3 regions of the Chryseobacterium sp. Marseille-Q3244 genome follow, and region 3 is predicted to be linked to each of the others. Evidence: riboswitches for the same ligand, from Rfam matches in the RefSeq annotation. Region 3 holds a riboswitch; each other region holds the start of a gene.
What was found. A riboswitch is a leader RNA that binds a small molecule or an ion and turns the genes downstream of it on or off. The one in region 3 is predicted to bind cobalamin.
Positions count from the first base shown of each region.

Region 1: linked by a shared signal. The riboswitch ahead of prpB (methylisocitrate lyase) and the one ahead of NBX25_RS11520 (TonB-dependent receptor plug domain-containing protein) in region 3 are both predicted to bind cobalamin.
Region 2: linked by a shared signal. The riboswitch ahead of NBX25_RS24575 (TonB-dependent receptor plug domain-containing protein) and the one ahead of NBX25_RS11520 (TonB-dependent receptor plug domain-containing protein) in region 3 are both predicted to bind cobalamin.

Region 1 covers NZ_CALNWX010000018.1:31,767-43,409, forward strand. The annotation lists gene NBX25_RS21465 (enoyl-CoA hydratase/isomerase family protein) at 1-756, opposite strand, end outside; gene mmsB (3-hydroxyisobutyrate dehydrogenase) at 801-1,703, opposite strand; gene NBX25_RS21475 (enoyl-CoA hydratase/isomerase family protein) at 1,764-2,870, opposite strand; gene NBX25_RS21480 (acyl-CoA dehydrogenase family protein) at 2,887-4,047, opposite strand; gene NBX25_RS21485 (CoA-acylating methylmalonate-semialdehyde dehydrogenase) at 4,138-5,634, opposite strand; gene NBX25_RS21490 (bifunctional 2-methylcitrate dehydratase/aconitate hydratase) at 5,708-7,159, opposite strand; gene prpC (bifunctional 2-methylcitrate synthase/citrate synthase) at 7,194-8,348, opposite strand; gene prpB (methylisocitrate lyase) at 8,335-9,246, opposite strand; cobalamin riboswitch at 9,689-9,882, opposite strand; gene NBX25_RS21505 (helix-turn-helix transcriptional regulator) at 10,236-11,231, opposite strand; gene NBX25_RS21510 (siderophore-interacting protein) at 11,413-11,643, shown strand, end outside.
Region 2 covers NZ_CALNWX010000029.1:1,086-10,135, forward strand. The annotation lists gene NBX25_RS24530 (hypothetical protein) at 1-98, opposite strand, end outside; gene NBX25_RS24535 (putative glycolipid-binding domain-containing protein) at 82-636, opposite strand; gene NBX25_RS24540 (Crp/Fnr family transcriptional regulator) at 690-1,262, opposite strand; gene NBX25_RS24545 (hypothetical protein) at 1,272-1,820, opposite strand; gene NBX25_RS24550 (M28 family metallopeptidase) at 1,953-3,278, shown strand; gene NBX25_RS24555 (GNAT family N-acetyltransferase) at 3,368-3,904, opposite strand; gene NBX25_RS24560 (VOC family protein) at 3,915-4,307, opposite strand; gene NBX25_RS24565 (hypothetical protein) at 4,347-5,132, opposite strand; gene pafA (alkaline phosphatase PafA) at 5,236-6,882, shown strand; cobalamin riboswitch at 7,042-7,219, shown strand; partial or broken gene NBX25_RS24575 (TonB-dependent receptor plug domain-containing protein) at 7,253-9,050, shown strand, end outside.
Region 3 covers NZ_CALNWX010000005.1:284,755-296,397, forward strand. The annotation lists gene NBX25_RS11510 (cell surface protein) at 1-1,113, opposite strand, end outside; gene NBX25_RS11515 (YncE family protein) at 1,128-2,264, opposite strand; gene NBX25_RS11520 (TonB-dependent receptor plug domain-containing protein) at 2,261-4,312, opposite strand; cobalamin riboswitch at 4,426-4,612, opposite strand; gene NBX25_RS11525 (cytochrome-c peroxidase) at 4,747-5,769, opposite strand; gene NBX25_RS11530 (MbnP family protein) at 5,786-6,652, opposite strand; gene NBX25_RS11535 (TonB-dependent receptor plug domain-containing protein) at 6,698-8,677, opposite strand; gene NBX25_RS11540 (hypothetical protein) at 8,682-9,605, opposite strand; gene NBX25_RS11545 (hypothetical protein) at 9,873-10,244, opposite strand; gene NBX25_RS11550 (superoxide dismutase) at 10,248-10,922, opposite strand; gene NBX25_RS11555 (SCO family protein) at 11,059-11,643, opposite strand, start outside.

The sequences.
Region 1 (11,643 bases), on a different contig from region 3:
TTTTTCTATAAATGCGCCTATGCCTTCGTTATGGTCTTGGGTTGTAAACAACTCACCAAATAAGGCGGCTTCTTGTTTCAGCCCGTCTGCAATATGCAGTTCAAAGCCTGTATTTAATGATTGTTTTGCTTTTGCTACAGCTATTGGTCCTCTTAAGGCAATGGTTTCTGCCAGTTTTTGAGCCTCCCTCAATAGTTCTTCAGGTGCAATGACCCTGTTGACAAAACCAAATTCTTTACAGGCAGCTGCTGAATAAAATTCGCCTGAGAAAACCATTTCTCTTGCTTTGTATAAGCCAATCGCTCTTGGAAGACGCTGTGTTCCGCCAAAACAAGGTAATAAGCCTAAGGTAACTTCCGGCAATCCGAATTTAGCTTTCTCACTGGCCAGAATAATATCACATGATAATGCCAGCTCACAGCCACCACCTAATGCAAAGCCGTTCACTGCTCCAATAACCGCAAATGGTAGCTCTTCAATAGCATTAAATGCAGTTTGTGCCATGATGGAAAAGGCTTCAGCCTCCTGAGGAGTCATTCCCTGCATGGCCTTGATATCCGCACCGGCAACAAAAGCTTTTTCTCCGGAGCCTGTAATGATCAGGACCCGAATATCTGAGTTTGTTTTTATCTGATCGGCAAATATTTTAAGTTCTTTTAAAACAACTTCATTCAAAGCATTTAAGGCTTGTGGACGATTAATAGTCAGTGTTCCGACATGTCCCTGTTGTTTGTATAATAGGGTTTCAAAATTCATTGTATCTGTTTTTAGTTGATGGAAATCTTGGAGTGGAAAAAAGATTAGTTTCCGTTTTCTACGTTTAATTTCCCATTTAAAAATTGAATAATACTTGAAAAATCTATGGCTCCATTTCCGGATTCACTCCACATTCTATATAAATTTAAAGCGGCATTTCCCAGTGGAGTAGAGGTTTTGGTTTCCAATCCTGCTTCCGCTGCCAGTCCCAGGTCTTTGGTCATCAGATCTACAGCAAATCCGCCTGAGTATTCTCTTGATGCAGGAGCATTTTCCATCACACCTGGGTATGGATTGTATACTTCTAAAGACCAGTTTTTACCGGAACTTTTCTGCATAATTTCACTTAATGTTTTAGGATCTAAACCATGTCGGATTCCTAAATTAATAGCTTCAGAAGTTCCGATCATGTGAATGGCCAATAACATATTATTACAGATTTTCGCCACCTGACCGGCTCCGGAATCTCCTGCATGGAATATATTTTGTCCCATACATTTTAAAATAGGTCTTGCTTTTTCGTAATCTTCGGTTTTACCGCCTACGATAAACGTTAATGTTCCGGCTTTTGCTCCGGCTGTACCTCCGGAAACCGGAGCATCTATCATTTTACAGCCTTTAGATACAGCAAGTTTAGCAACAGAACGGGCTGTTACAGCATCTATGGTGCTGCTGTCGATTAGTAACGTATTAGGTTGTAAATTGTTGACAAATTCTTCAGAGTACAATTCGGCAACGTGTTTCCCGGAAGGAAGCATCGTGATGACTACCTCTGCATCTTTGATTGCTTCTAACGCTGAACCGGAAGCTTGCCCGCCTGCTGAAACCAAAGCTTCTAAGGCAGTTTTTGAAAGGTCAAATCCCTTTACAGAATGACCGTTTTTTACTAAGTTTGCGGCCATAGGTCCGCCCATATTTCCTAATCCTATGAATGCTATATTAGACATAATTGTTTCTTTGAGGGTTAAAAAATGATTGAATTTGGATTGAAAGCGAATGCTGAGCGTTTAAGATCCGATCGCTACTTCTTTATTCACTTTCCATTCACCGATGATCCATTCAAAATAAGAGTTTATCCATTCCTGAGTGACCTCATCTAAGGTGGCAGGATGCCATTTTGGAGATTGATCTTTATCGACTAGTAATGCCCGTACTCCTTCTGCAAAGTCAGGATGAATGCAGCATTGACAAGATAGATTCAGTTCAGATTGAAAAACTTCTTCCAGACTTAAATCCTTACCTTGTTTCAGTTGTCTGAAAATAATGTGAGCTGAACTGGGAGAACCTGCTTCAAAACTTTTAATTCCGGCATTAATCCATTCGTCTTTTTCGGCAGAATTGATCAATATTTCCCCGAATTGTTCCAATATTTCAGCTTTTTCAAACCTTTCTACAAAGTCTTGATGAAGGGCTGCCTGTGATTCCGGAACAGAAACGTCCTGCGAAACCTTTTCTAATATTTCAGAAATGGTTTTGTGCGGATTTTCATTCCAGTCTGCACGGTCTAATTTGTTGAGAATGGCTTCTTTTGATGAAGATTCTACATAATAATCTGCCAGTCCTAAAAATGTGCAATCGGCTCCATCCAGTCTGGCCCCTGTTAATCCTAAATACAATCCATAAGCGGATGGCATTTTATTTAAAAACCAAGTTGCTCCCACATCCGGATATAATCCAATCGTAATTTCAGGCATCGCGAGTTTACTTCTTTCCGTTACAATACGATGGGATGCGCCGACCATAATTCCGATGCCACCACCCATTACAATTCCATGTCCCCAAACAATGATAGGTTTTGGATAAGTATGTATCGTGTAATCTACCTGATATTCTTTTGAGAAGAAATCAAAGCAATCCTGTGGTACCTGAGTAGGGTCAATAGCTCTCTGGGCAACGATGGCATCATGCAATTGTCTTACATCACCTCCTGCACACAAAGCTTTTTCACCTGCCCCCTGAATAAACAGGCAGGCTATTTCATCGGAATTTTTCCAATCTTCCAAAACGGTTTTTAATTCTTCAATCATAGGCAATGAAAGAGAATTCAGTGTTTTTTCTGAATTAAGGGTAATGATTCCGACTTTGTTTTTTATTTCTGTAAGTAGTAAATTCATTTTTTAAGAGTTTAAATTAACGAATCTGTAAAGTAGCTCCTTCTTCCAGGATCTTTCTTGAAATAACGAGCTTCATAATCTCATTAGTACCTTCTACGACCTGATGTACTCTGGCATCACGCATGAGACGTTCTACAGGAAAATCCTGTGTACATCCATAACCACCTAATATCTGAAGGGCTTCATTGCATATATTAAAACACATATCGGTAGCCAGTCTTTTGGCCATTGCACAGTAAGTAGTCGCATTCGGATCTTTAGAATCGAGCTTAAAAGCTGCCAGCTGTACCATTTGTCGGGCAGCTACTAATTCTGTCGCCATATCTGCAATTTTAAACTGCAATGACTGGAATTGTGCCAGTGATTTTCCAAACTGCTGTCTTTCATGCATGTACTTTTGTGCCTGGTTAATCGCTCCCTGAGCCGCTCCTACAGAGCAGGTTCCGATATTGATTCGGCCACCGTCCAATCCTTTCAGGGCAATTTTAAAGCCTTCCCCTAAGGTACCTAAAAGATATTTCTCATCTACTTCTACATGATCGAGAAATACAAAACGGGTAGGCTGGGTATTCCAACCTAGTTTTTTCTCCTTTTCTCCAAAGCTGATTCCCGGGTTGTTCGCAGGTACTACAAAGGCACTGATGCCTTTTGCACCGGAGTTCTCTGTACGAGCCATCACAATGAGCACATCGCTTTCGCCAGCTCCTGAAATAAAGGCTTTAGTACCATTAATGAGATATTTATTATCCTTTTTAACAGCTGTAGTTTTCAGACCTGCCGCATCAGATCCTGATCCTGGTTCGGTAAGGCAATAAGAACCCAATAGTGCTCCTGATGCCAGTTTTGAACAGAATTCTTTTCTGATTTCATCATTCCCAAACTCGTCAATCATCCACGAAACCATATTATGAATGGTGATATAAGCGGTGGTGGAAGGACAGGCTGCGGCTAATTCTTCAAAGATAATAGCAGCATCAAGCCGTGATAGTCCCAAACCGCCTGCGTCTTCACTGGTATATACTCCACAAAATCCCAATTCACCGGCTTTGGTTATGGCATCTCTTGGAAATATCTTTTGGGCATCCCATTCTGAAGCATAAGGCGTGAGCTCTTTTTCAGCAAACTTTCTTGCGGCATCCTGAAATGCCAGTTGTTCATCACTTAGGTTAAATTCCATAATTTTTAGGGTTTAAAATTTGAATTGAAAGTGCTCAGATCGTGAATGGGGACTTGCCTCTTATTTTCAGTTGCCCACTTTCATCATGTACTATTTTAAACTGATCGTCATATTAAGACTTCCTCCCGGAACATCCTCTTCAAACCAGCGTGCAGTAATGGTTTTGGTTTCTGTATAGAACTTTACTCCTTGTTTTCCGTAAGAATGCAGGTCGCCAAAGAACGATTTTCTCCATCCTGTAAATGAGAAAAATGGCAATGGAACAGGAATCGGAAGGTTGACTCCAATTTGTCCCACTTCAATTTCGTGCTGGAATTTTCTGGCAGCAGCTCCTGAATTGGTAAAGATCGAAGTTCCGTTTCCATAAGGGTTGTTGTTGATGATCTGAATAGCCTCATCCAGCGTGTCTGCTTTTAATAAAAGTAAAGCAGGGCCAAAGATTTCCTCTTTGTAAATATCCATTTCTACAGATACATTATTGAACAGAGTAGGACCTACAAAATATCCGTTTTCATATCCTTCTACGATACAGTTGCTTCCATCTAATAATACTTCAGCGCCCTGGTCATAAGCACTCTTGATAAGTCTCAGTACCTTTTCTTTAGACTGTTGATTGATTAATGGGCCAAAAGCAGCAGATTCATCAGACCATACTCCAGGTTTGATCGTGCTTAAAGCGGTTTTGATCTCCTCTACCCAATTTTGAGCTTCACCTACCAGAACTGCAACACTGATAGCCATACAACGCTGCCCGGCTGCACCACACGATGCACCTACCAGATTGTTGATGACCTGCCCTTTATTGGCATCAGGCATAACGACCATGTGGTTTTTTGCACCGCCAAAAGCCTGAACTCTTTTCAGATTATCTGTTCCTGTACGGTAAACATGTTCAGCTACTGGAACAGAACCTACAAATGAAATGGCTTTGATCTCAGGATGATTCAGGATATGATTCACCTGATCTTTGGAGCCATGAACAATATTTAAAACTCCTTTTGGAAAGCCGGCTTCCAAGAATAGCTCTGCCATTTTCATGGAAGTCATTGGCGTTTGCTCAGAAGGTTTTAAGATAAAGGTATTTCCACAGGCAATCGCCATTGGGAACATCCATAAAGGAATCATCGCAGGGAAGTTGAAAGGAGTAATTCCTGCACAAACTCCAAGAGGTTGAATATAACTGTAGGTATCTACGCCACGGGCTACATTTTCTACCGTTTCTCCCATCATCAGGGTTGGAATATTGCAGGCATGTTCCACAACTTCAATACCGCGCCATACATCTCCCATTGCATCTGCAAAGGTTTTCCCGTTTTCTTTGGAAAGGATTTCGGCGATTTCTTTTTGATGTTCTTTTAAAAGGTGTTGGTATTTTAAAAATAACCTCGCCCTTTCCGGAGTGGCAACCTCTTTCCAGATTTTGAAAGCTTCTGTAGCAGCTTCAATGGCTTGATCGACTTCTGATACTAATGTTAAAGGCACCTCAGCAAGAATTTCTTGGGAAGCAGGGTTTTCTACCGGAAGATGTTCTTGAGTTTTACTCTCAGTAAACACTCCATTGATTAATATTTTTACTTTTTGTGACATGTTTTATAAGTTGAAAAGTTGAGAAGGAAAGTTGAAAGTAAGTGGTGTTGCTTACTTTCAACTTTTAATTGGGTTATATTACCAGTAGGTCAACGAATTCATTGACATTAAGATTGATCAATGTTTCGTATTCCAATGAGTTTTCAAGGACTACTTTTTGCTGTTTTTCAGGGAAAATACGCGCTAAGTTGACTTTGTATTTCTTGATAAGTTCAGGAATTCCTTCCTCTCTTCTTCGCTTGTGCCCGATAGGATATTCTACCACAATTTCATCCAAAACAGTTCCGTCATTAAGTTCTATGGTCATCGCATTGGCAATAGAACGTTTTTCAGGATCATGATAATCTGCTGTAAACTGAACGTCTTCCACGCATTCAATTTTATCACGCAGAATATCAATTCTTGGATCTGAAGCAATATTATCTTCATAATCTGCAGCCGTTAATCTTCCATGGATCAATGGTACCGCTACCATGTATTGGATACAGTGGTCACGGTCTGCCGGGTTGTTCAAAGGCCCTTTTTTATCGATGATACGAATGGCAGCTTCATGGGTGCGGATCGTAACCTTTTTAATATCGTCTGTTGTTTTTCCAAGCTTTTTCAAGGTAGAATGCAGTGTCATTGCAGCTTCTACAGCAGTTTGAGAATGGAATTCAGCCGGGAATGAAATTTTGAATAATACATTCTCCATGACATAAGAACCATACTCTCTCTGGAATTTAAATTCATTTCCTTTGAAAGAAACATCATAGAATCCCCAAGTTTTAGCTGTTAATACAGATGGATAACCCATTTCTCCTGTTTTCGCGATTAATGCTAAACGTACTGCTCTTGATGTGGCATCACCCGCAGCCCATGATTTACGGGAACCTGTATTGGGAGCATGACGGTATGTTCTTAAAGATTGTCCGTCTACAAACGCTAATGATACTGCATTGATGATCTCATCACGCGTTAAACCGATCAGTTTTCCAACAACAGCTGTAGAAGCCAGTTTTACCAATAATACGTGATCAAGACCTACTTTATTGAAAGAATTTTCCAGTGCCATTACGCCCTGAATCTCGTGAGCCATGATCATCGCTTCCAATACCTGCTTCATTTTTAAAGGCGCTTTTCCTTCCGCAATATTGGTCCTTGATAACCAGTCTGCTGTTGCTAAAATTCCACCCAGGTTATCTGACGGATGTCCCCATTCAGCAGCCAGCCATGTATCATTAAAATCTAACCAACGGATAATAGCTCCGATATTAAATGCTGCCTGAACAGGATCTAATTGAAACTGTGTTCCCGGAACCTTTGCACCATGAGGAACTACGGTTCCTTTCACGATTGGGCCTAAAAGTTTTGTACAGGCTGGATAGGTTAAAGCTTCCAGACCACATCCGATCGTATCCAGAAGACAATAATGAGCAGTCTTCCAGGCTAAATCGTTTTTAATTTCGTAGCTTAATACATAATCTGCAATATCTACTAATACCTGATCCGGTTGTGGTCTTTCATTTGAAATGTGTGATGACATCTTTGTTTTATAGTTTTATTATTAGGTAATTTGTTTATTTTCTGTCTTGTAGAGAAACGTATTCTTTATTTTCCGGGCCTGTATAATTGGCACTTGGACGAATGATTTTTCCATCCTGTCTCTGTTCAATAATGTGAGCGCTCCATCCTGTTACTCTGGAAATAACGAACAGTGGAGTAAACATAAGGGTTGGTACTCCCATTAAATGATAAGATACCGCAGAGAACCAATCCAGATTCGGGAACATTTTCTTTTCTTCCCACATCACGGTTTCTAACCTTTCTGCGATGTTATACAGCAGCATATCTCCGGCTTCTTCTGAAAGTTCTTTAGCGACTTTTTTAATCACTACGTTTCTAGGGTCTGAAATCGTGTAAACCGGATGTCCAAATCCAATAATCACCTCTTTGTTAGCAATACGCTGACGGATATCTGCTTCAGCTTCGTCCGGTGAGTTGTAACGGCTTTGGATTTCGAAGGCCACTTCGTTGGCACCTCCGTGTTTTGGCCCTCTTAGCGCACCGATGGCTCCTGTGATACATGAATAAAAATCTGACGCAGTTCCGGCAATAACACGAGCGGTGAATGTAGAAGCATTAAATTCATGTTCCGCATAAAGGTTAAGCGATATTTCCATTGCTTTTACCCAGGAATCCGGAGCTTTTTTACCATGTAAAAGGTGAAGGAAATGCCCGCCAATCGTATCATCGTCTGTTTCTACATTGATTTCCTTACCATTGTGGGTGTAATGGTACCAGTATAAAAGTCCGGAACTGAATGAAGCTAATAATTTATCCGCAATATCTCGTGCTCCGGCTACATTGTGATCATCTTTTTCAGGCTGAATACTTCCAATAGCGGATACCATAGAACGCATGACATCCATTGGATGAGCCGCTGCCGGAATACTCTTTAAAATATTTCTTACAGAATGCGGAAGTCCTCGAAGGGATTTTAATTTGGCTTTATAATTTTTCAACTGAGCTCCTGTTGGCAGCTGGCCATAGATCAAAAGATAAGCTACTTCTTCAAATTCTGCTTTCTCTGCCAGATCCAGAATATCATATCCTCTGTAATGAAGATCATTTCCACTTTTTCCTACGCTGCAAAGCGCGGTATTACCTGCTGCTACTCCTGAAAGGGCTACGCTTTTCTTAGGCTTGAATGTTGGTTCGCTATTCGTTGACATTACTAATATTTTGTTTAAAAAGGTTATCTAATTTTTGTTCATAGTCATGGTATCCAATGCTTTGGTAGAGTTCTTCTCTGGTTTGCATCGTGTCTAATACATGGGCCTGGGTACCATCTTTACGAATGTGTTCATAGACATTCAATGCGGCTTTATTGGCAGCACGGAAGGCTGAAAGAGGGTAGAGGATCAATCCTACTCCTGCGTTTTTCAATTCATCAACCGTGTATAGATTGATCATTCCAAACTCGGTGATATTGGCCAATACAGGGATTCCTGTAGCATCTACAAATTTTTGATAGAAACTTAAATCGGGAACAGCTTCTGCAAAAATAAAATCAGCCCCTGCTTCTTTATAAGCCGCTGCTCTTTCTAAGGTTTTTTCCAATCCTTCATTGGCAAAGGCATCTGTTCTGGCTCCGATTACGAAGTTTTCGTCGGTACGCGCGTCAGCAGCAGCCTTCAATCGGTCTACCATTTCTTCTTTGCTTACAATTTCTTTTCCTGGACGATGACCACAACGTTTTGCTCCTACCTGATCTTCAATATGCAGAGCAGCAGCTCCTGCTTTGATTAATGACTTTACCGTTCTGGCAACATTAAACGCTGATGGGCCAAAACCTGTATCTACATCTACCAATAAAGGCAAATCACAAACATTGGTAATACGCTGAATGTCTACTAATACATCTTCCAGCGTGGTGATTCCCAGATCCGGAATTCCTAAAGATCCGGCAGCAACCCCGCCTCCTGAAAGATAAATGGCATTGAAGCCAGCTTGTTTGGCCAGTAATGCATGATTGGCATTGATGGCTCCTACAATCTGAAGAGGACTTTCTTTGTGCATGGCCTCCCGGAACTGAGCACCGGGGGACTTCCAGTTTTCATTTTTAGTCATTTTAATATTTATTGTTTAGTTGAAATTTGTGCGATAAGAAAGAAGAGCTGCTATGCTGTTGTTGGGAGGTAAAAAGAGAATGATGAGAAGAAATCAGATGAGCTATTAATGGGTATGGAGACTGCATTTTTTTCGAAACTCCATAGAACAAGATCTCTGTCATAGATCTGTTATTCATAGATGCATAATGGTGATTGGCTTGGTACATTTTTTAACTTTTTACATAGATTAAACCCAATAAAAAGTTCTAGATAAACTTCACGATGTTTTGTGAGAAAGAAAAATTATGGAAAGGGGACACGGATGAGTTATAGACCTACAGAATAAGCACACGCTGTTCTGCCAGTATCTACCTCAAAAATGAGATCAGTAGATAAACAATTTTATCACACAATTATCCATACCGTATCATACCTGACTATAAGCTTCAGATCGCGAAAGCATCGTCACTACGAAATGGGCAGGTCTCCTGACTTGTAACAGTTTTTATCATCCTTCCCATAGGCCGGGGCATACAGTGGATATTGATTTGATAAAAACCTTTAGTTGTTACTTACAGTTGCGCGACAGTTCGTGATTTGCACACGATTCCCTTTTAATACACAGCTAAGTGTAACCAATTTCGGTTGATAAAGAAGGTGTTAAGAACTCCTTGGTGGTAAATATAGCCATTTTATAAGAACGACAAAATATTTTATGTAAACAATAATTAATTTTGGGTAATGAATTGATAATGTTTGTTTTGTGGATCTTTGTTTTTTGGTGGTATGATAAAAATCAGTCTTTTTGTAGTGTTTTTTTATTACCAAATCATTAACAAATACACCTGAATGTTAAATGAAATAAAATAAAGAATGTGTTTTTATGGGTAATTTTTATATTTGAAAATAGACCGATTAAGCCTAATAATCTAGGGTGAAAATTAGAAAATAACTACAGATTTTGAGAAAGTCATCATTGGTAAATATCGGTTGAAATCATTTAATAATTTAGTGAGTTATACCATTGGTATTCCTAAGTTTACTAGGAATTAAATTATACTTTCTTTTAAATGCTGCTGAAAAATGTCTTGGGTTCTTATATCCGATAATATCAGAGATTTCATTGATGTTTAAGTCTCCTTCAAGAAGCATTTTTTTTGCCTGTTCCATCTTTGTATCATTCCAGAAATTGAAAACGGTAGTTCCAAACAGTTCCTTAAAACCTTTTTTTAATGTAAATTCATTGGTCCCTACTTGATGAGCGAGATCTACTAATGAACAGTTTTGGTCAAGATTATTAATGATAAAATCTCTCACTGCATATATTTTCTCTTCATCCTTTTTGAGAAGAGAGGAGGAGGACTCACTTTTAAAAAGCTGTTCCAGCTGTAAAAGGAGAAGTTCTGCCACTTTTGCTTCAAGATAAATTCTTTTGAAAATACCTTTACGCTCACAATGGATGATGTCATTCAGAATCTGATACATTTCCAAACTGATGCGGTTATGATGCGGATTGATAAGGCATGAATGCTGTTTTTCAATGGCATTTCTGAATGTATTGAATACGTCTGAGTCTTCGGGAAGAAATTTTGTAAAAAAAGCAGGGGCTAAATTGATTTCCAGGATCTGCATTTCATGACCGTCAAATTCCATCTGACCGGACATCTGATGAGCATAAATAATGTTATGCTGGTAGCTCTCAAAACATATTTTATAACCAAAATTATCTGAAAGAGCAGCGCTTCTGCCTTTCAGCGAAAAGTGCATCTCAACACTGTCAAAGTCAGCTTCAAAGTATAATAATACCTTGTTTTTGAGAGAAACATTTCCAAAACCGATATGAACATTTTCAAAGCAGATTTCATGATAAAACCCTTCTCCATAAGGAGGTTTCAAATGAGTAACATACTCTCTGATATCACCATCGTTTATAAAATAGGCATTGGGATATTTTCTTTCCACCAATGTTCCTCCAATTTTATCATCGTAGACTCTTAATGCCATCCTTATTTGTTTTGATTAAAATTTTCCTTTTTGCGGACTTTTTACTCCCTTTTGCATACCTCATCCTTCCGTTTTACTTATTAGTTTTGCACAAAGATAATAATTATTTAGAATGATTCTTAATAATGTGTTTTGTTTTATCAATTGAAATCAAATAGGAAATAACAGAAAAGAAGATATCATGAAAAAAATGGAGACTATACAAGGGGAATTCACCGTGACCGGGAAAAAATACATTACCCCTCATTATATCCGGATCTTTCTTACAGGGGAAAGCGTCCCATTGATTGTCAACACGACAATTGGAGTGAATAATAAAATTCTTATTCCGCCTCAAGGAGTTGATCGAATTTATTTCCCAGAATTTGATTATGAAAAAACGGAATGGAAACCTCAGCCTGAGGAGACCCGT
Region 2 (9,050 bases), on a different contig from region 3:
AGTTCCTGTTGGTTCAATGTTTTACAGGCAATGGCAGCTTCTTTTATTTCATTAATGGTCATAGTAATGGTGTGCTGAGGTTTAAGAAAATTCAGCAATTTTTTCAAATAATCCAGGATAATTGACTACGAAACCATTATCATCGACTAAAATGTCAGCCTCAAAATCGGTTTGAAGATTGTCATAATGATAAGTATGGGTAGCAATTCTGGTATATTGCTGAGTCACCGGTTTTACCAGGTTATTCGGAACATCAATATAAATGACCTGGATTTTCTGGGCATCGTTTTCAGCCAATGTAAGGTTGTTGATGGGTAAGGTATTCGTAAAAGGAGTTAATGAGATGTCAATGAAGGGAAATTCTTTAAAATCGGGATTGATTACATTGTTGATCTCCCAGCCGTCCTGTAATTTTCTACCGGTTAATTCATTTTTAACCGTGTTGACTTCAGATTTGATGATAAATTTCTGGATATTCCAATTAATATCGATGATTAATTGATAATCTACAGTATACATTTTACTTTCATAGTAACCAATAATTCTTGATTCTACGATTGAGCCTTTATTATTTTCTTTAAGACTGAAATATTCCAGGGATTGAAAAGCAATTCCTTGCCAGATCAATGTTTTCATTTTATTTTGGATTGGTGTTAATTTTTTTATATTCTTTTGATCAGGAGTTCCGGTTATTGAGAAATTCTCCGTTTCCTGATTCTGCTTAATGTTTCTCTGGCTACTCCCAGAAATGAAGCCAGTTGGGACAACGGCACTCTTTGTAATATCTCTGGATGTTTTTTTTCAAGATATTCAAGTCTTTCCTGCGCTGAATACAGTTTGAAGAGGTTGGCGAACTCTTCCTGTTTGTAAGCAATTTGTCGAATACAATGACGCCCCAGAGATTCTATTTCAATGTATTGTGCTGCAATTTTAAAGAGTATTTCTTTATTAAAGATAACAACATGTAATTCTTCACAAGCCATCATATTGAATTCAGAAGGTTTTCCACTGCCAAAACTATTGATATTGGTTGCAATTTCATTTTCAAAAAAGAAATCAGTGTTTTTTGTTACGCCATTGATTTCATAATAAGACTTACAGTACCCTTTATCAATGTAAAATAATGATTGACATATTTCGCCTTCCTTTAAGATCAGTTCATTCTTTTTATATTGTTTTTCGGAGAGTGCAGCTTGAAGTAATGTCCAGCTTTCATCTGAAAATGGAGTGAGAGAACGGATATAGGTAAGAAGGTTTTCCATGTGAGATATCTATACTTTTTTATTTTTAGGAATTTTTAAAAGAAGTACAACAGCCCATGTTTGAAAAATAAGTTGTAAAATATTGATGATTCCGAGAATCGGCTCAGTGCTTAAATGGGTTATTATTACAGGTATTCCAAGGATACCGATCACAAAAAGAAAGATGAACAGATATTTTGCTACTGCGTTTCCCTTTCCGATCATATAACCGGTTCCAAAAACAAAAGCAATTACCGCGACAGAAATGAAAATTGCCAAACCTGAATTTAATTGTTCTGATGTCCAGATTAAACCGGCAATTCCTATTGCTCCAGACAGGTAGATAAGATTGGACGCTTTTGTGTGATTAGGATGTATTATGATGGGTTCGTTACTTCCAACTGTAGAAACAAGAGAGTTAATGCGATCCTGTTCTTCATTCGTAAATGTTCTTCCTCTTGACTGTAAAATTTCATAAGCGTACTGTATCGCTTGAGGTACAAATTTACTGTCAGGTTTTATGTATTGCTCAAGTTCTCGGTCAGACATTTTCTCCAGAACGTTTTTCTTTGTATCCATCTGATATAAGGTTATCTTTTTGCGAAAATACTGAAATTTTAATTTAATGATTTTGTTAATAAAGTTTGTTGTCTTTTTTGTAATTTTATTTCATAACAAATAAACCGTAAAAGATTAATAGACTGTTCTGTTATGAGAAAAATAATATTCACTTTGTTCTTTATTCCTGTTGTATTTCACGCTCAACAAACGGTTCAGCAGGATACTGAAATCCTCAATTATGTTTCACAGGTAAGTACAGATTCTCTGAAAAGTCATATCAATTCTTTGGTGAGCTTTGGAACAAGGCATACCATGAGTTCTACTACAGATTCCAAAAGAGGAATAGGAGCTGCGAGAAAATGGGTGTCGAAAAAATTCAATGACTATGCAAAAAACGCAGCTGGAAGAATGGAAGTCTTTATGCAGAATCAAACCATCCAGCCAGATGGAAAAAGAATAGACCGTCCTACTGATTTAGGAAATGTTATTGCCATTATTCATGGAACCAACCCTAATGATAAACGATTGTTTATGATGAGTGGACATCTGGATTCAAGGGTAAGTGATGTCATGAATAGCAAAGACAATGCTCCGGGAGCCAATGATGATGGAAGTGGAGTAGCAGGACTTATAGAAAGTGCCAGAATATTGAGCAAATCTAAATTTCCGGCAAGTATTGTATTCGTCGCTTTTTCTGGAGAAGAACAAGGCTTGCTGGGTTCTAAAATGCTGGCTGAGAAAGCAGCTAATGAAGGTTGGCAGTTGGAAGGTTTGTTGAATAATGACATGATTTCAAATAATCTCAGCAGTGATACACATTTGATTAATACCCATCAGCTGAGAGTCTTTTCAGAAGGTCTGCCTCAATATGAGTTGGATAAAAAAGCTCAGGAGATTAGAAAATTCGGACTGGAGAGACAGTTGGCAAGATATATTAAAGAAATAGGAGAGCGGTATGTTGATAATCTTCAGGTCAAATTAATTTACAGGAACGACCGTTTTTTGAGAGGTGGAGATCATACTCCATTTGTTGAAAAGGGATTTTCTGCTGTACGGCTTACGGAATTCAATGAGAACTTCGACCATCAGCACCAGAATATCAGAAAAGAAAATGGAGTGCAGTATGGAGATTTACCGGAATTTATGGATTTTGAGTATTTTAAAAAGAATGTAAGCGTAAATATTTCGGTTCTTGCAAATCTTGCAAAATCCCCTTCAAAACCTGAAAATGTAAAAATAGAAGTAAATAAACTTACCAATTTTACAGATCTTTCCTGGGAAAAGCCTAAATCGGGAGAGGTAGCAGGATATTATGTATTGTTACGTGAAACGGATGCTTCTATGTGGCAGAAAAAAATATTTACCAAAGAAACTGTTATCAAGTTGCCTTATTCTAAAGACAATTATTTCTTTGCCATACAAGCCGTAAACGCTTCCGGAAATGAAAGCTTGATCGTTTTGCCGAAAATAAAATAAATTTAAATATGAATAGGAGCGGGTTTTAGCCCGCTCTCCAATACATAAACCATCCATTGGCTTTAGCCAAAACCTGAAAATTTCACAAGCTATTCTATATCCAACGTCATAAAAAGAGCAATTTCTTCGGAGTTATTATACAATCTTGTATTTACTCCGGTGATATTAAACCCCATTCTTCTATAAAATTGTATGGCTGGATAGTTTGTGTTCTGTGTTTCCAGTTCAATAACCCGGCAGTTAAGGTTTCTGGCCTCTTTGATTGCGCTTTTAATCAGCAGGATTCCCAATCCCTGTCTTCTGTATTTTTCATTCACAAGAATGTTCTCGATGTAGAAACTATTGTTCCAGGTTCTGTGTTCACAGATGATCCAGCCCTGAAGTTCACCATCTGCAAAAGCTCCGAAAGATGAATCTTTTTCAATGATCGTATTGAGTTCTTCGATATCATCAGAATTGGTTTCCCATACTTTAGTGTAGGATAATTTTTTTTCTCTCAGAGTCAATTCAAAGGTGCCACTGAATTCTATTGAAGAAACAGAGTAGATGATATCTGTTGAATATCCATTATATCCCCATTCTAAACCAGGATTGGAAGTCAGCTTTTGTAGTTTTTTAATTTCCACGGAATATGTTTTATTGAATTTCAGTACAGATTTCTACAAGGTAATTGTTGGGATCTTTAATGTAAGCAGTCTTTTGTCCCCAAGGTTTTACAGCAATATCTTGATACAGAATGGCGCCGTTTTTTACAGCTTTTTCAACTAAGGTTTCTACATCGTCAGTTACAAACCCCAATTCAATCCCAAAAGGTTTAACTTCTGTTTTGGAAAGGAGGAATCCCTTTTTAATATTGGAGCTGGCCAAATCAACAGAAGCAAAAGAAAGAGTCGTTTCTCCAGTAATCAGTTCTCCATAATCTTTTTCAGGAGTAATGAATTTTATTTTTGCATCGAAAGTATTTTGGTAGAAATTCATTGCTGATTCTACATTTTCTACATACAAAATGACATATTTAAACTTAATCATGTTATTAGATTTAGTGTAGTTTTGGAATTCAATTTTGTTTTATTTTCTATCTATAATATATTCTTCATCTGTGATTAGCTCAATGTGAGGACCATGCTGAGGATAATATTTCAAACCTTCAAGATGCCCAAAATGAAGCGCATATTTTTGAGTAAGTTGTCTTACTTTATTTCCAAATGAATTAAGATTGATGGATTGAACAGCACCTATTCTTTGGCGGCCATTCGTAAAGAAGAGCATTAGATTGGAATGAGTACTGAAATCATAATCTTTATAATAAAATACATTGATATTTTCTTCCCGGCAGATAGAACCCAGATCATTGATGAAAAATTTTTTATCTGCTAACGGAAGGTTACAGTCAATCCTTATAGAAAGATTTTCCGCATTATTCTTTTTAAAATCTGAACCTACAATTTGTAGAAAGCGATGTTCATTAGGCCCCCAATTTTCTCCTTCACTATGATAAGCTTTAGTAGATTGTGTTTTAAATGGAATGCTAACATCTAATAATACTGCATTTTCACGAATCAACAGTGCTTCCACTTCCAGGGCAAACTGAAAATGAAAATCAAAGAGCTGATGATCTCCAATGCTGATGATAAGCTGATTATCATTGATATTAAGAAACAAAAATGCTTCTTTAAACCTGGTTCTCAGATTTTCCAGTTTTTCGATAAAATCATTGATGTTTTCCACCTGAATTTTTGCAGCCAATTCTGCGGCATTATCTGCATGGCCTCCATATCCCTCGAAAAATTTAAAAAATTTGAAATCATATAAATTTTCAGGGAATTTAAAGTACCAATATACTCCTAAAATCATGATGAACCGGGTTGATAATTGAATAAAGATCAAATTTAAATAAAAATTCACGTTCTAAAACATTCAAAACCCCTAAATTTGTGATCAATAAAATTTTACTTGGATGCTTAGGAACATTTCAATTGCGGCAGCTACTTTTTTGTCCGTAGTTACAATCAATGCACAGAAGAACAAAAATTCTCAATTGGAAAGACCCAAATTAGTAGTAGGTCTTGTAGTAGACCAGATGCGTTGGGATTATTTATACCGTTTTTACAACAAATATGGAAATGACGGTTTCAAAAGACTTTTGAATACCGGTTATTCTTTAAATAACGTACACATTCCTTATGTACCTACTATTACCGCTTTAGGACATACTTGTATTTATACAGGATCTGTACCTGCGATTCACGGAATTGCCGGAAATGACTGGACAGATAAAGAAACAGGTAAAGGTGTATATTGTACTGCCGATGACAGCGTTCAGCCAGTGGGGACAACCAATACCAAAACAGGAAGCCATTCACCTAAAAACCTTTGGTCAACTACAGTAACGGATGAACTGAGGCTGGCAACAAATTTCCAAGGGAAAGTAGTCGGAGTTTCTTTAAAAGACAGAGCTTCTATTCTTCCTGCAGGTCATACACCAAACGGAGCTTTCTGGTTTGATGACAGTACAGGAAACTTTATTACCAGCACATGGTATATGAATGATCTTCCTCAGTGGGTAAAATCATTCAATTCTCAGAATTTACCGGAGAAATTGGTGGCTAATGGGTGGAATACTCTGCTCCCAATCAATCAATATACAGAAAGTGCACCAGACAATTCTCCTTGGGAAGGATTATTAGGTAGTGCAAAAACACCTACATTCCCTTACAATGATCTTGCAAAAGATTATCAAACCAAAAAAGATAACATTCGTTATACTCCTTTCGGAAATACGTTGACATTAAAGTTAGCAGAAGCCTCTGTAGAGGGAGAAAAACTGGGAGGTGATAATATTACAGACTTTTTAGCCATCAATTTGGCTTCTACGGACTATGCCGGGCATAAATTTGGGCCGAACTCAATTGAAGTGGAAGATGTTTATATCAGATTAGATCAGGATTTAGCACAATTCTTCAATTATTTGGATTCAAAGGTTGGAAAAGGACAGTACACGGTGTTCCTTTCTGCTGACCATGGTGGAGCACACTCTGTAGGTTTTTTAAAAGAACATAAAATTCCTACGGGATTCTTTGGAGAAGGTGCTGAAAAGAACCTCAACCAAAAGCTGAAAGATAAATTCGGAGCTGATAAATTGATCAACGCTATTGATAATTATCAGATTTATTTCGATAGAAAAGTATTGGCAGACAGCAAACTTGAATTGGATGATGTAAGAAACTTCGCTATTAAAGAACTGGAAAAAGATCCTACTGTTTTATATGCAGTTTCTGTAGACAGAGTGTCTGAATCAAGCATTCCTGAGCCCATCAAGCAAAGAATTATCAATGGAATCAACAGACAAAGAAGTGGGGATATTCAATTGATCTCTCACGACTCTATGCTTCCGCCATATTCTAAAACAGGAACTACTCATAGTGTATGGAACTCTTATGATTCACACATTCCGTTAATCTTTATGGGTTGGGGAGTGAAACAAGGTGAAAGCAATAAGGCTTATCACATGACGGATATTGCCCCTACAGTTTCTTCATTACTGAAAATTCAGTTCCCAAGTGGAAATGTTGGAAATCCAATTACAGAAGTTATAGGTCAATAATCTTAATAACATATAAAAAAAAACATTCCACTCCGGAATGTTTTTTTTATTTTACATACACAGGAAGGTTATTAATTCTTTTTTAGATCAGGATTCAATCGATTCTGCTTTCGTCTTTCTTTCATAAAATTCACTTTTTGCCTAATACATTTAAAAAGCTATCTTTGCAAAAATTTTGGTTTCCAGTATATTGGAATGAAAAGGGAATTGGGTGAAACTCCCAAACTGTCCCCGCAACTGTAAATCGCAATAAAAGTTTCTGTAAACAGCCACTGTATAAAAACGGGAAGGCACAGAAAGCGAAAGTCAGGAGACCTGCCAGAAAATTAATCAAAAAAACATATTGCTTTCGGAGGAAAAGTAGAAGGATATGGATATAAAAAGATTTCTAATACTATTTTTGTCATCTTATGGCTGTTTTCTTTTCGGACAGGAGAAAGCTGTAGATACTATTTATATTTTCGACAGCCAGATGAACAAGGTGAAACAATTTCACCCTGTGAAAACAATTACACCGGAAGAAGCTCAAAAGAATTCAGGCAATCTTTCAGAATTACTTAGATTTCAATCTAACCTTTATATTAAAGAAAATGGGCGTGGTGCCGTTTCTTCACCTTCTTTTAGGGGAACATCAGCTCAGCAGACTGCTTTTGTCTGGAACGGTATTAACATTAACTCTAATTTTTTAGGACAGGGAGATATTAACAACATTGCATTGTTTGGATATGACCAGATTGGAATAAAAGCAGGTGGAGGAAGTATTGTCTATGGATCAGGAGCTATTGGGGGAAGTATTCATCTGAATAATAACCTGGAGTTTAATAAAGGATTTCACGGATCTTTATTTTCAGAGGTAGCATCTTTTGATACCTACAATAACTTTGTAAAGGGCTCTTACAGTAATGATAAATTTAGTTTTAAAGCTTCTGCAAATTATAGTGTAAGTGCTAATGATTATGAGGTGCCGGAATTTGTAGTAGGGAGAACCCCATTTAAAAATATCAATGGAAGGTATTACAATACTACCTTTAATATAGGAACTGCTTATAAAATTACGGATTCTCAGACTATTTCATGGCAAAGCCAGGTATTTGACGCTTCTCAGCATTATGCAATTTACGAGGAAAATGGTAACAGGGCGAAGTATAAGGCAAATACTTTGAGAAGTTTGATCTCCTGGGATATCAATAAGGTGAATCTCACTAACAGCTTCAAAGCTGCTTATACGGAAGATAATTACAAATATTTTTCAGATATCCATTCACTTAAATCCAGTGGAGCAGAAGGGAAGAACTATATCTTTAAAAACGATTTTAATTATTTCATCACTCCCAAAATCAATATTAATATGATTGGAGAGTTTCAGGTGAATAAGGCGGAGGGGTATGAGACAGGGATAGGAAGTGTCAGTCGAAATATAGGATCCTTAGGAGGAATGATAAGATATTTTGTTTCTAAAGATTTACGTTTTGAAGCAGGAATAAAGAAAGATTTTGTTGAAAACATTTCATCCCCGGTTTTGTATTCTTTTTCTGGAAAATGGAATCCTGTATCATGGTATCATATAGGTGCCAGTTTTTCAAGAAACTTCAGATATCCAACTTTTAATGATCTTTATTGGCAGCCGGGAGGAAATCTGAACTTACGTCCTGAGACCTCCTTAAATATTGATATGGATCATGAGTTTAATTTTAGAGATTTTAAGATTACTCTCAGCCCGTATTATATGGATATTAAGGATTTTATCAGCTGGCTTCCTACTTCATATAGCTATTGGGCTCCTTTTAATACATATAAATCTGAATTTTATGGCTTAGAATCGCAGATTACCTGGAATAAAAATTTTGGCAGACATGGCCTGAAGGTTAATGCAGGATATACATATTCAAAATCTATTAATAAGGAAACCCAAAAACAGATGATGTATGTTCCTCTACACAAAGCTAGTGGCTCAATAGATTATAAATTTGATTTCCTTAAAATTTATGCTCAAGGGCTTATAAATGGACTTACTTACACTACGGCAGATGAGAAAAAATCTGTGGCACTGGATCCTTATTTTATTTTAAACGCTGGTATTTCTGCGGATATTTTAAAGAAATATACTCTAGGATTTAAAGTGAATAATCTTACAAATACAGTTTACCAGACAGTATATGATTATCCGA
Region 3 (11,643 bases):
ATAGACTTTCACAAAATCAATACCTGGGAGTTTTACGTATTTGCCATTTCTGTCAACTGCCCAGGAAATATCTATATTAGAGGCCTCGTCTTTATTTGGAGCATTATCTGCATATCCATACTCATATGATTTTCCTACCCAATAAGATCCGTTTCCACTTTGGTCGTAATAATTATCTTTAAGTTTGGTTCCGGTAAAAGTATAAGAACCATCCGAAATCCACAGAGGATAATAGCTTTGCAAATGGAACATGTTTTTTGTCTTAAACCCGGTATTCCCCAGGTTATCCTTCCATTTGATATATTCTACATCAATATCCCAGCCTAGATTCCCAGGAACAGGAGTTTTATTTTCATCAGGTTTGAAATAGGTAATACTGTAATCTTTAACAGTTGTATTTTTAAAATATTCGCTTCCGGCAATTTCATACCATTCGTTATCATCTGGTTTTCCGTTTTTATTCCTATCATAAGCAACCATAATAATTCCGGGTTCACATGAGCCTGAACGAGGGTCAATAGCAGCATTTCCAAAAAATGCATTCCCAAGTATTTTAAAGTCTCTTCCTTCCAGATTTGGGATGGTATGATCAAAGCCAAAAACAACATAACCTCCAAATCCGCCAAGAGTTATTTCAGACGAATTAGGACCAATCAGAGATTTTTTTGCCTTCTCAAGCATATCATTAGCCGTATTTCCTGATAGATATTCAGGTATGTCATGTACAAATTGTCCTACAGCAGGACGATACTCTAAAACTTTTGAAATATATCCGGTATAGGTTGCTGTTTCTTTTTCTACTATTATTTTTGAATGATATGTATTTACTTTTCCGTTATTTTTTATGGTAAGAGTCAATGGATAAGTACCAACAGTAGGACTGATAAATTCAAGCTCCGAACTTTGTGAAATAACAACATCATTGATACTCCAAGTAATATTTCCAGAAATATTGACTGGAATATTTAATACTTCAAAACGTTCTATGGTATAGGAATCAACCAAACCATTAAAGGCTGTATTCTCTTCATCATCATGTTTACAAGCAGCTAAACCTATAACAGCCAGTGATAATACTCCTTTTTTCAAATAATTTACAATATGTTTATTCATGTTACTCAGTTTTATTATTTATATAAAAAAGCAAAATGGGCAGGAATATTTCCACCTTCAGTTTTCCATTTAAAGTGTCCGTTTTTATCAAAGCAATACACGAATCCCATTGATACATAGTTTCGTGCATCTGTAATGTAAATATCTTCTGTAATAGGGTTTACAGTAATACCGTAAGGCGTTTTAATTGCGTTTACATATTCCTGATCAAAAATTTTATTGGAAATGATCTGCTCTGTTTTCACATCAATAATTCCAAATGTTTTTTGGGAAGTATGGGTATTATAATTAAATTCGTTACCATAATAATATAGCTTATCATTAACAATCGTCATTTCACTTACAGCAATGTGAAAATTCTTTTTCACTAATCCTGTAGTAGCATCTAATAGATATAAACTTGATGGTACTTCATAATAATTTCCACGTGAACTGACATATAGATCTCCATAATTATCTTTTTTAAGACGATGGAGGTTGATTGCAACATCTAGTTTCTTTATCTCTTCGAATGTAGTAAGGTCTATTACTGATACGGTTCTATCATAGTTTGGATCCATATACCCTCCTGAATTAGCAACAAACAGCTGATTTCCTATAATTTCCATTTCTTCAGGCTGATATCCTACTGTCGCCTGACGCTGTATGGAAAGAGAGGTGGTATCAATCTCCACAACTTTTCCTTTCGGAGCATTGGGATTAATATCTATGGGCCCGGCATAACTGCTTGCGTAGGCCTTATCTCCTTTAAAAGTCAGATATCTGCAATTTTGCAACGGAATTGACTTGATACGCTTAGCTGTTCTAGCATCTAAAACCTCTATTTTATTGGAAGCATTTACAATAATATAAAGTTTACTTCCATAGATCTTAATATCATTTCCCACATCTCCTAGCTCTTTAACAACGTTTGGATTAATTTCTGCGTAGATATTTCGGTAGTAGTTTCCTTTTGTATAATCGAAGAAGTCCAGGGTACATTTATTACTTCCCATATTTCCTTCATTCAAAATATAAAATCCTTTTATAGCTGTGTTTTCTGGCTGAGATATTCCCTCTACCACTTCCTGGCGAACAATAATATCATCAGTACGGCAGGAAACAAGAAAAACCAATACAAAAAGTAGCACACAAAAATTTAGTTTTCTCATAAAGTAAAATTTAAAATGAGTTTAAAATTTCTTCCTGGCATTGGATAATTAAGAACTACATCATAATATTGATTGAAAATATTATTCATTTCAAGACCTACCTTAAACTGATGCCCCACCATATTAATTTTTTTCTGAACAGATAAATCATGAGTATACCAAGGTTGAACATAGTTATACTGAATATTATCCTGTTGACCATCATATCGCTCACCTACATAGATCATACTGTAATTGAAACTCCAGCTTTTATAATCGGCCATCATGCTCAAAGAACCGCTATGCCATGGTGTATAAGGGATCTGATTTCCATAAAAAGTATCTCTGGGTTCAATATCATTTCCTGGATTACTAATATCCCTTGCACGCTGATAGGTATAAGTAAGCTGTGGACGGAGTTTCAAGCTTCCAAGCATCATTTCTGCCTGTAGATTAACATCTGTTCCTATGATTTCAACCACTCCAAGATTCATCATCATCCAACGGAACATATCCTGAGTGGGAACTGCAACAATTTTATCTTCTACTCTATTATAATACCCATCTGCTTTAACATAAAAAGCCTTTAAAAAAGAATTGGTAATTTTTTTCTGGTAGGTAAAACCTACATTATACTGATGGGTAAACTCTGGTTTCAAATACGTATTTCCAAGACGGGTATAGTACAAATCATTGAAAGTAGGAAGTCTGAATACTTTTTTGTAAAAAGCTCTGAAAGTAAGCTCCGGAATTTTAACAGGTTGATAGCTTATAAACAGCGCAGGGGTCCATTCGCTCCTGTCATCAGGTCTTTTATTCTTTCTTACCTCTTCAAATGTAAAAGTTCCAAGAAGACTCCCCATAAATTTGAATCTGTTCCACTGATAGGTTGTGGCCAATGCAACCATCGATGTATAACGTGTAGGGTAAGAAAAATTCCGAAGATCTGCATTCAGAGTGTTATACTGAAAATCCCCACTTAGATTAACATCCCAATTGGAATTGATTGAATATAAATTGGAGGAAGAAAGATAAGCTTCCTTCTGTATATAGGTATTCTCTGCATATTTGATATATTCGGAACGGACTGTATCAGCAAAATAAGTATAATCATAAGCAAATTTTGCTTTAAGTTGCGTTTCAAATTTTGGGAATATTTTTTTCCTGAAATTAGCCTGTACAAAGTAGTTTTCGTCACTCATTCTTGCTCCTCTGGCACCAAAACGTCCATTAACAATAGGAGCAGGAATACCTCTGTTTGAAATATAACCATACCCGCGTACATTCCAGCTTCCGTTATTTAAAGTTCCATTGATAGATGTTTCAAAACGTTTTGCATGAATATCAGAATCCTGTCTTTTAGCAATTGTATCGTAAGCCTGTTGTCCATCAGGAAATTTTTTAGCGTAACGATATTTATAAATTCCATCACTCTGGAGAAACTCTGCACTAAAACTTGCTGAAATTCTTTTGGAAATCTTTTGTTCTAAACGGAATGAAGGATTAAATAAATCAATGGAAGCACTTTTTGCCCTGATCAGAAGATTGGTTTTCTTACCGCCGGTGAATGTTGGTGTTTTGGGTTGTAAATAAATAGATCCCGATGACCCGAAATCTTTGGCAGGCTGGAAAATTTCACTTTTCTGACCGTTGTACAATGAGATTTCTTCAAGATCATCCAAAGAATATCTTCCTAAGTCTACCAATCCGTTCTGAGCATTACCTAATTGGATTCCATCATAGAAAACACCTACATGCTGACTTCCCATACTTCGGATATTGACCGTCTTCAAACCACCCATTCCGCCATAATCTTTAATCTGAACTCCGGCAAAATATCTCAGTGCATCAGCAACAGAATGACTGTTGAGCCGTTCAAGCTCTTCGCCTTGTAAGACCTGAGCAGGAATGATTTCTTTAAAATTCTTTTTGTAAATATTGACAGTCTTTATAGCTTCTCCTTTAATACTGTCTTTTTTATGAGTCTGAGAAAACAGGAATTGTGAAGTTAACACGAATGCCGTGAAAACAATTTTATGGAATTGAAATGTAGTTAGTTTTGCTATCATTAGCTCATTCATGGGTCATGATGACGCTAATGGATATAAGAAAAGCAACGACAAAGCACAGCTGTCACTGCACAGAATCATTGTTGTCCTAAGCTTTATTCCACGAAAGCGTCAAACGTTTATTATTTCTGGCAGGTCTTCTGACTTACTCCGTTTTTGAAATCCTTCCCATTCCTAAAAACAGTGGATCTATTTTTCAAAAACTTTGGTGTGGAGCTTACAGCAGCGGGTCTGTTCCGGATTTTCACCGGATTCCCTTTTAAGAGCTTATTATGGCTCACCAAATTCCGCCAAAGATATAAAATTCTCTCCAGATACGATGGCATGCAGAATAAAATGATTATCAATGCATAAACATGAAAAATCCCGTTAGGTTTTAACGGGATTTATACTCAATTTAAACAATTAATCCATGTTGAATCTCTCTATTCTACTTAATGAGTATTGTTCACAAATTCACAATCGCTCAATGTTTTCATAAATAAGATAAGATTGATTTTCTCCTGTTCTGTGAGAGGAATTCTGTTTCCATTATTTTTAAAGGCAGGATCAAGATTATCAGCACCCAAAACTCCTTTATCAAAATAATCAAGCACTGCTCTCAAAGTCGGGAACTGTCCAAAACTTCCATAAGGCGCAGTATACTCTACATTTCGTAAAGAAGGAACCCGGAAACTCATATAATCTGTCGGAATACCGGTCACTCTTCCACGTCCAGCTTCATTGGTATCCGGATTTACAGGAAACCCGATATTTCTAAAGCTCTGATCGGTAAAAAGCTCTGTACTATGGCAACTTGCACATTTCTCCTGAAAAGTTTGGTACCCTTGCGCTTCATTTTCTGTAAAATTATCTTCTTTCCGTTTTACCTTATCATACTTACTATTGGCAGAAATCAAGGTATATTCATACTGTGCTATACTTTTATAAATTCTTTCTGCAGTAATAGTTTCGTCGCCAAATGTTTTTCGGAATAAATCTTTATATGCCAGATCATCTTTTATCTTTCCTATCACTTCCAGAATAGAAGACCCCATCTCTTCATGGGTTATAATAGGAACCAGCGGTTGCTTTTCCAATTCAAGAATATTACCATCCCAATTGTAAAATTTCATAAACAGCATATTCTGAATGGCAGGAACATTTCGTAGTCCTACTCTATTCTTAATCCCTACTCCCTGGGCATTATTGTCTGCAAAGGCATTCCCCTGAATATGACAACTCGAACAGGAAATTGTATTATCTGCACTGAACCTTTTCTCATGAAATAATTTTTCACCCAGCTCTACTCCATATTGAGTAGGCTTATTAGAATTGGTCGAACCATTTAGTTCTGGGAATCCAGGTGGAATATTGAATGGAATTTGTGGATTATCATAAGCAATAGGCTCATAATAATCATTATTACAAGAGATTAACAGAATGATAATGGCTAAAATGCATAATGATTTTTTCATTACTACAGAGAACAGCCTAGTTTTCAACACCACTCACTGAAAACATTCCAGAAATATCACTCGAACCGTTTCCTCCCAGGTTATCAACAAATTTTATCATTTGATTAGCGGTATGAATATTCGGGGTTGCATTACCATCTGATCCTGTTCCTGTAACTAATAGAATCGTATTAATTTTTCCTGTCAACAGCTTATCAAAATCAGCTTGAATAGTAATTTTAGGAGCTTTGTTGTCCACAATGGCATTGTTGGGAAGATTTAAAGTAACTTCTCTGTAAGCATCTACTCCCTGGGTAAAATTGCCTTCTGATCCTTTTATAGTGCTTCCGGTATGAATGGACATCTGTTTATTATCTGTTCCATAAAAGCCTTCAATTTTGGTGAACCGATACCCTGCTCCCCATTCCCACATCATTTGGGTATCATTGGCTCCTGCTGTTGCATAGAACTTTGGAAATTTCACCTGATCCAGTACATTCAATTCTCTTTTTACTCCTAATCCGAATTTGATCCTTTTATATTCTCCCGCGGGTATATTACTCAGTAAATAACGAAGGGTTTCCGGTTTTGACTGGTCAATTACCGTAGCTCCCTGATCCAGATCGTTAACTTTATAAGGAATTTCATTGCCATCTGCTTTTACCAGACGAATATTGCTTATCACATACTTCAATTCTGAAAAATGATGAACCTGTCCTTCTGCTGAAGTATTGGTAGTAGCTGTTACGGAAGTAGCATCACCAAGAACAATGGTTCTGTTTTTAAAGGTATTATTGAATTCAAGTGTTACATTATTGGCAACAGGGTTATCATCACTATTCTGACATGAAATGACTCCTAATGAAAAAGCTGATAATAGTAGATATTGTTTTAAGCTTTGCATTTTAAAAATTTTAAGTTGTTGTTTTAATTAAAGTTTTTATGATCCTTAAAAATTGAATTTTAAAGATGTGAAGATGTTACGCCCCATTCTTGGGATATTTCCCCAATCTGCATAGGTGCTGTAATATTTGTTCAGCAGGTTTTCGGCTCCTACCTGAAAAACCGTTTTAAGTTTTTTAATTTTGAAAGTATAATCCATGGAAAAATTCCAGACAGCGTAAGCTGGTGTTTGATCTTCTCCATATTCCGGGCTGTAATTAAGCTGGATACAATCTCCATGTACAGAAGTCTGAATTCCAAAATTACGATGGGTATAATGTAAAGAGGTCAGATAGCTCAAAGGGCGGATGAAAGGTAAGTTTTTTCCTTTATCATCTCTTCCTCTTGCATACGTCAGTGTTCCTTTCCAATGTAGATCAGGGATAATGCTATAGCTTGTATTCAGAGACACATTAAAAAGTGTTGCATGATCCAGGGAAGTATAGGCCTTCACTCCTACCGATTGATAATTCATAGGGCTTCCCAGACTTAAAATTTTCCCAATGATGTAATTCTGAATATAGAAGTAATTTACCTTAGCTTCAATACTCAATTTTTCATTTTTAAAACCTGCACTGGCATTGGTTTCATAAGAAATTTCATTTTTCAGATCAGGATTTCCAATGTAATCATAGCGATCAAAGCTGTTGTAGATATAATAACCATATCCTTCTGAAACGGAAGGTGCTCTATGCCCATAGCCTGTACCTACAGAAAAGCTAAAGTGATTCTCTGTAAATTGATACGCTGCATGTAAGCTAGGAAGAACTCTTGTTTTTTGTTGAGATGCTCCCGGATGAAAAATCCAGTTGAATTCTGCATATTTGGACTCATTATAGTTCAGTCCTAAGGATCCGCCGAAACTCAAAAGGCTTTTATCAGATATATCCCATTTATTATTCATCGAGAAACTGGCAAAACGGGTGGTAACCCAAGGCCAGCTATAGGCAAACATTGTTCTGTTCTTACGATCCTGCGGATACATGCGCATTTCTGCAATGGATACATTATTGTATGCATTAAGCTCTATGTCTGAGGTATACCGTTCTTTTTTAAGATTTACCGAAGAAACCAATCCATACGTAGTACTCCATCCCGGCATATCCATGTGAACAAGATTTTCAGGACGTTTTGTATCATCCATATAATGCTCTATGGTATTGAAATAGATTTTTGTATCCCAGGATTTAATCAACCCTTCTTTAAACAATTGCTTATAGGAAGCTGATGTAATCATCGCCCTGGAAAGCCATAAATCCATTGTTAATGCAGGGAATCCAACATTTTTTGCCATATCGAAAATGGCATCCACTCTCACTGAAGATAAGGGACTTGTCTTGTAAGCGATTCCAATTCCGGTATTGAACTTATTATATTGAGAGTGATTCACTTCAGCATCATTCCCGTCATAATAATTACCTGCTTTCCGAAAGGAGATATTTCCATCCACTACAAGCTTTTTCCCGGAATAAGATATATTTCCAAGATTGAAAACCTGTTTATTGTTGAACTCAAAGCCTGTCTGATAAGCCCCACTCCACTTCTTTTCAAGACCAAAAGGTGTACTTTTTCTTTTCAGGTCAATACTTCCGGCGACTGTTGCCCCATGAGAACTCCCTTCCTGACCTGATTTTATATCTATCGCTGAAAGCGTATTGCTTTCCAGATAGGAAGTAACCGGATCCATTTTATCGGTGCATGCCCCAAAAATGCGCATCCCATCAAGAGTAATCACAGATCTTTCCGTACTCATATTATTGAGTAAGGGCTCCCAAGCATATGCTCCGCGTTTTATAAAGCTTATTTTGTCAGAAGATGCTAGAAATTCATCTACTGAAACGGCCATTTTTATATCCGTTTCAATCTTCTTTTTATTGCTTTTTACTTTTACCTCAGCTAAATGAGCAATACTATCTTTTCGTACTTTTCTGTTTTGGGCATTGATAATAACTCCCAAAAAGATTAATATAATTCCAAACTGCTTCATGAAATTAGAATAAAGTATCAATAAAAAGTTCACTTTTAACGCCCGGAACACCCGGTGTAAAATCAGTAGAAACCTTAGTTCCTTTGATGATTTTGCCATTTTGGTTCAGCATGATAAAATTTAAGGTCCAGTTTCCTGTCATGGTATAATTGACAATACCGTGATACAATCCGTCATTCCCTTGTATTAAATCCCGATTATTGGGAGATGAATGATTTCCCATGGAAGGTTCCGGCATTCTTGGATCCAATTGCAGAGTATAGTCCTTCACTTCCGAATAGGAAAACTGTATAGGATCGGGAAAATTCCCTGTAGATACAGCAGGCTTATTGTATTTATAGATTCCTGCTATCAAGCTGTTTTCTGCAACTTTCGGTTTTTGAGGTGCAATAAGTGCAATACAATATTGTTCACCGTCATTTCCCGTAAAAGAAGTCATATTAAGGTTCTTATTCCCCTGTTCATTCACCGCGATATCTTTATTGATGGCATATGTCTTCTGGTTGACCGTGAAACTCAAATAAAGCTTCCAATTTGCCAGGGCATTGCTTTTATCCATAAATACGGAATACCCCAAATAGTACTCACCATCTGGCTTATAGTTCAGCATGTATTGATAGGGACATGAAGTTTTGCTTCCATCACCTTTCGTCATGATGGGTAAAAAAGTAACTTCCGAAGCATTGATATTTTCATTCGTCTGAGTATTGATGACCTTTACTCTGATTTCATTATATCCTTTATAAAATGTTCCGTTTAAAGTTTCAATACTTATTTTATAATTATCTTTATTTACAGCTGTTGCTTCTTTAAATTCATAGAGTTCCGGAACAGCTGTATTGGTTTCATTTTCGTAATCTGTTTTGTCGAGGGTGCAGGAAACAACCATCAACAGTGCACTCATTACAAAAAGTTGATACATTTTCATTGTTGATTTTTTTAGTTGATAATACAATAGAAATACTTTGAATGTTAAAACATCCTCTTTTACCACAAAAGACACAAAGATTATATAACACTTAAGTTATTTAAGAGGTATAAATGAATTGTTGAGAAATACACTTAGGCTTTATGAAAATCAAATATTTTCAAGTTTTATGAACTGTATAAGCATAAGATTCCAAGCCTATTTACAATCTGCTAAATAAACTTTGGTAACTTCTGTGGTTAATTTCTATAAGTGAATAGTTGAATCCTAAAAAACAGGTGGTTTGAAAATGTGTTTCAGAAACAGAAAAGAATAATCTGTTTCGTAGAGAAAATTGAAATTGGAAACAATAATTTTTCCGGTGATAGCAACTTCTACAATCTCAGGCAGCGTGTACATATCAAGAATTTTCTGTCCTGAATTCTTTGCTTTGTTGAAAGGAGTAGATTCCGTATCAGCAGTGGTTTTTGCCAGCTCTTTGCTTAAGTAGCATTTTCCGTTACAGTGAACTTCCGGTTTGCTTTTATTGACACAAAGCGTGTTGACAATATAATTATAATTTACAGCATACTCAACCAAAGGGATCAGAGGTCTGAACACCATATAGCCAATAAAGAGTATGCTGTAAATTATTTTCATTAATTATTTTTTGCTTAAAGCTTCATCATATCTTTTGCTGACTTCTTTCCAGTTCAGCACATTCCAGATTGCAGAAAGATAATCTGCTCTCTTGTTCTGATATTTCAGGTAATAAGCGTGTTCCCATACATCTATTCCCAGAATAGGAGTTCCTTTTTCTTCTACAATATCCATCAATGGATTGTCCTGATTAGGGGTAGAGGAAACAAAAAGTTTTCCGTTTTTATCCACGGCAAGCCATGCCCATCCTGATCCAAAACGGTCTGCACCAGCTTTACTCATCTTTTCTTTGAAAGCATCCAGACTTCCGAAAGTTTCGTTAATAGCCTTTGCTAATTTTGCAGAAGGTTGAGTATTTTTCTCCGGAGTAAGGATAGTCCAGAAAAGCTCGTGGTTATAATGTCCTCCCGCATTATTTCTTACCGCAGGACTTAACTTGGAAGTTTCAGAAAGAATTTTAAGTAAAGATTCTTTTTCCTGTGGAGTTCCGGCAATGGCTTTATTCAAGTTGGCAGCATATGCAGCACCATGCTTTGAATAATGAATTTCCATTGTCTGCGCATCTATTGATCCTTCTAATGCATTATAAGCATACGGTAAAGGAGTTTGCTTAAACTGAGCCAGTGTAAACTGAGCTGCTAATACAGCTCCTAAAGCAGCAATTTTCATAATCTTCATAATGTTTTGTTATATGGTTAAACAATATTTTACTTTTAGAATGGAAGCTTGAGGCCGGAAGATAGAAGTACTTGAAATTTAAAAAACAATTAAAGAATTGCTTAACGATCAATACTTCCAGCTACCTTTCTTCCCTCTAATTTAATAACTTCTTAATATCCTCAATCAGGATTTCTCTATCCGGATGATATTTTCCATTTAGCTTCGGATTTTTCCCTTCCGGATCCTCATAATTCAATCCTGAATAATAAAGAATCGGCATATTTTCTTTATTATACCTGCAACGAATGTTCCCTTTTTCATCTACCAGGGCAATCATTCCACTATGATTAAGACTTTCTGCATCATCTTCTTTGTCTCCGACATAGATATTGAACTGATCTGCTAATTTACCGATATATGTTCTGTCACCAGTCAGAAAATGCCAGTTAGGAGATGTAGCCCCAATCCTTTGAGCATGTTCTTTCAAAGCTTCAGGAGTATCATTTTCCGGATCTATACTGATAGAAATAATACCGAAATCAGGATTATTGATCTGGTTTTGAACGGCCTTCATATTCGTATTCATCACCGGGCATATCGTAGGACATTTACTGAAGAAAAACTCTACCAGATACACCTTTCCCAGCATATCTTTATTGGTTATTTTTTTACCATTCTGATCTGTCAGTTCAAAATCAGGAACCTTCATCACCGTATAAAGATTCTTTTTAAAGTAACT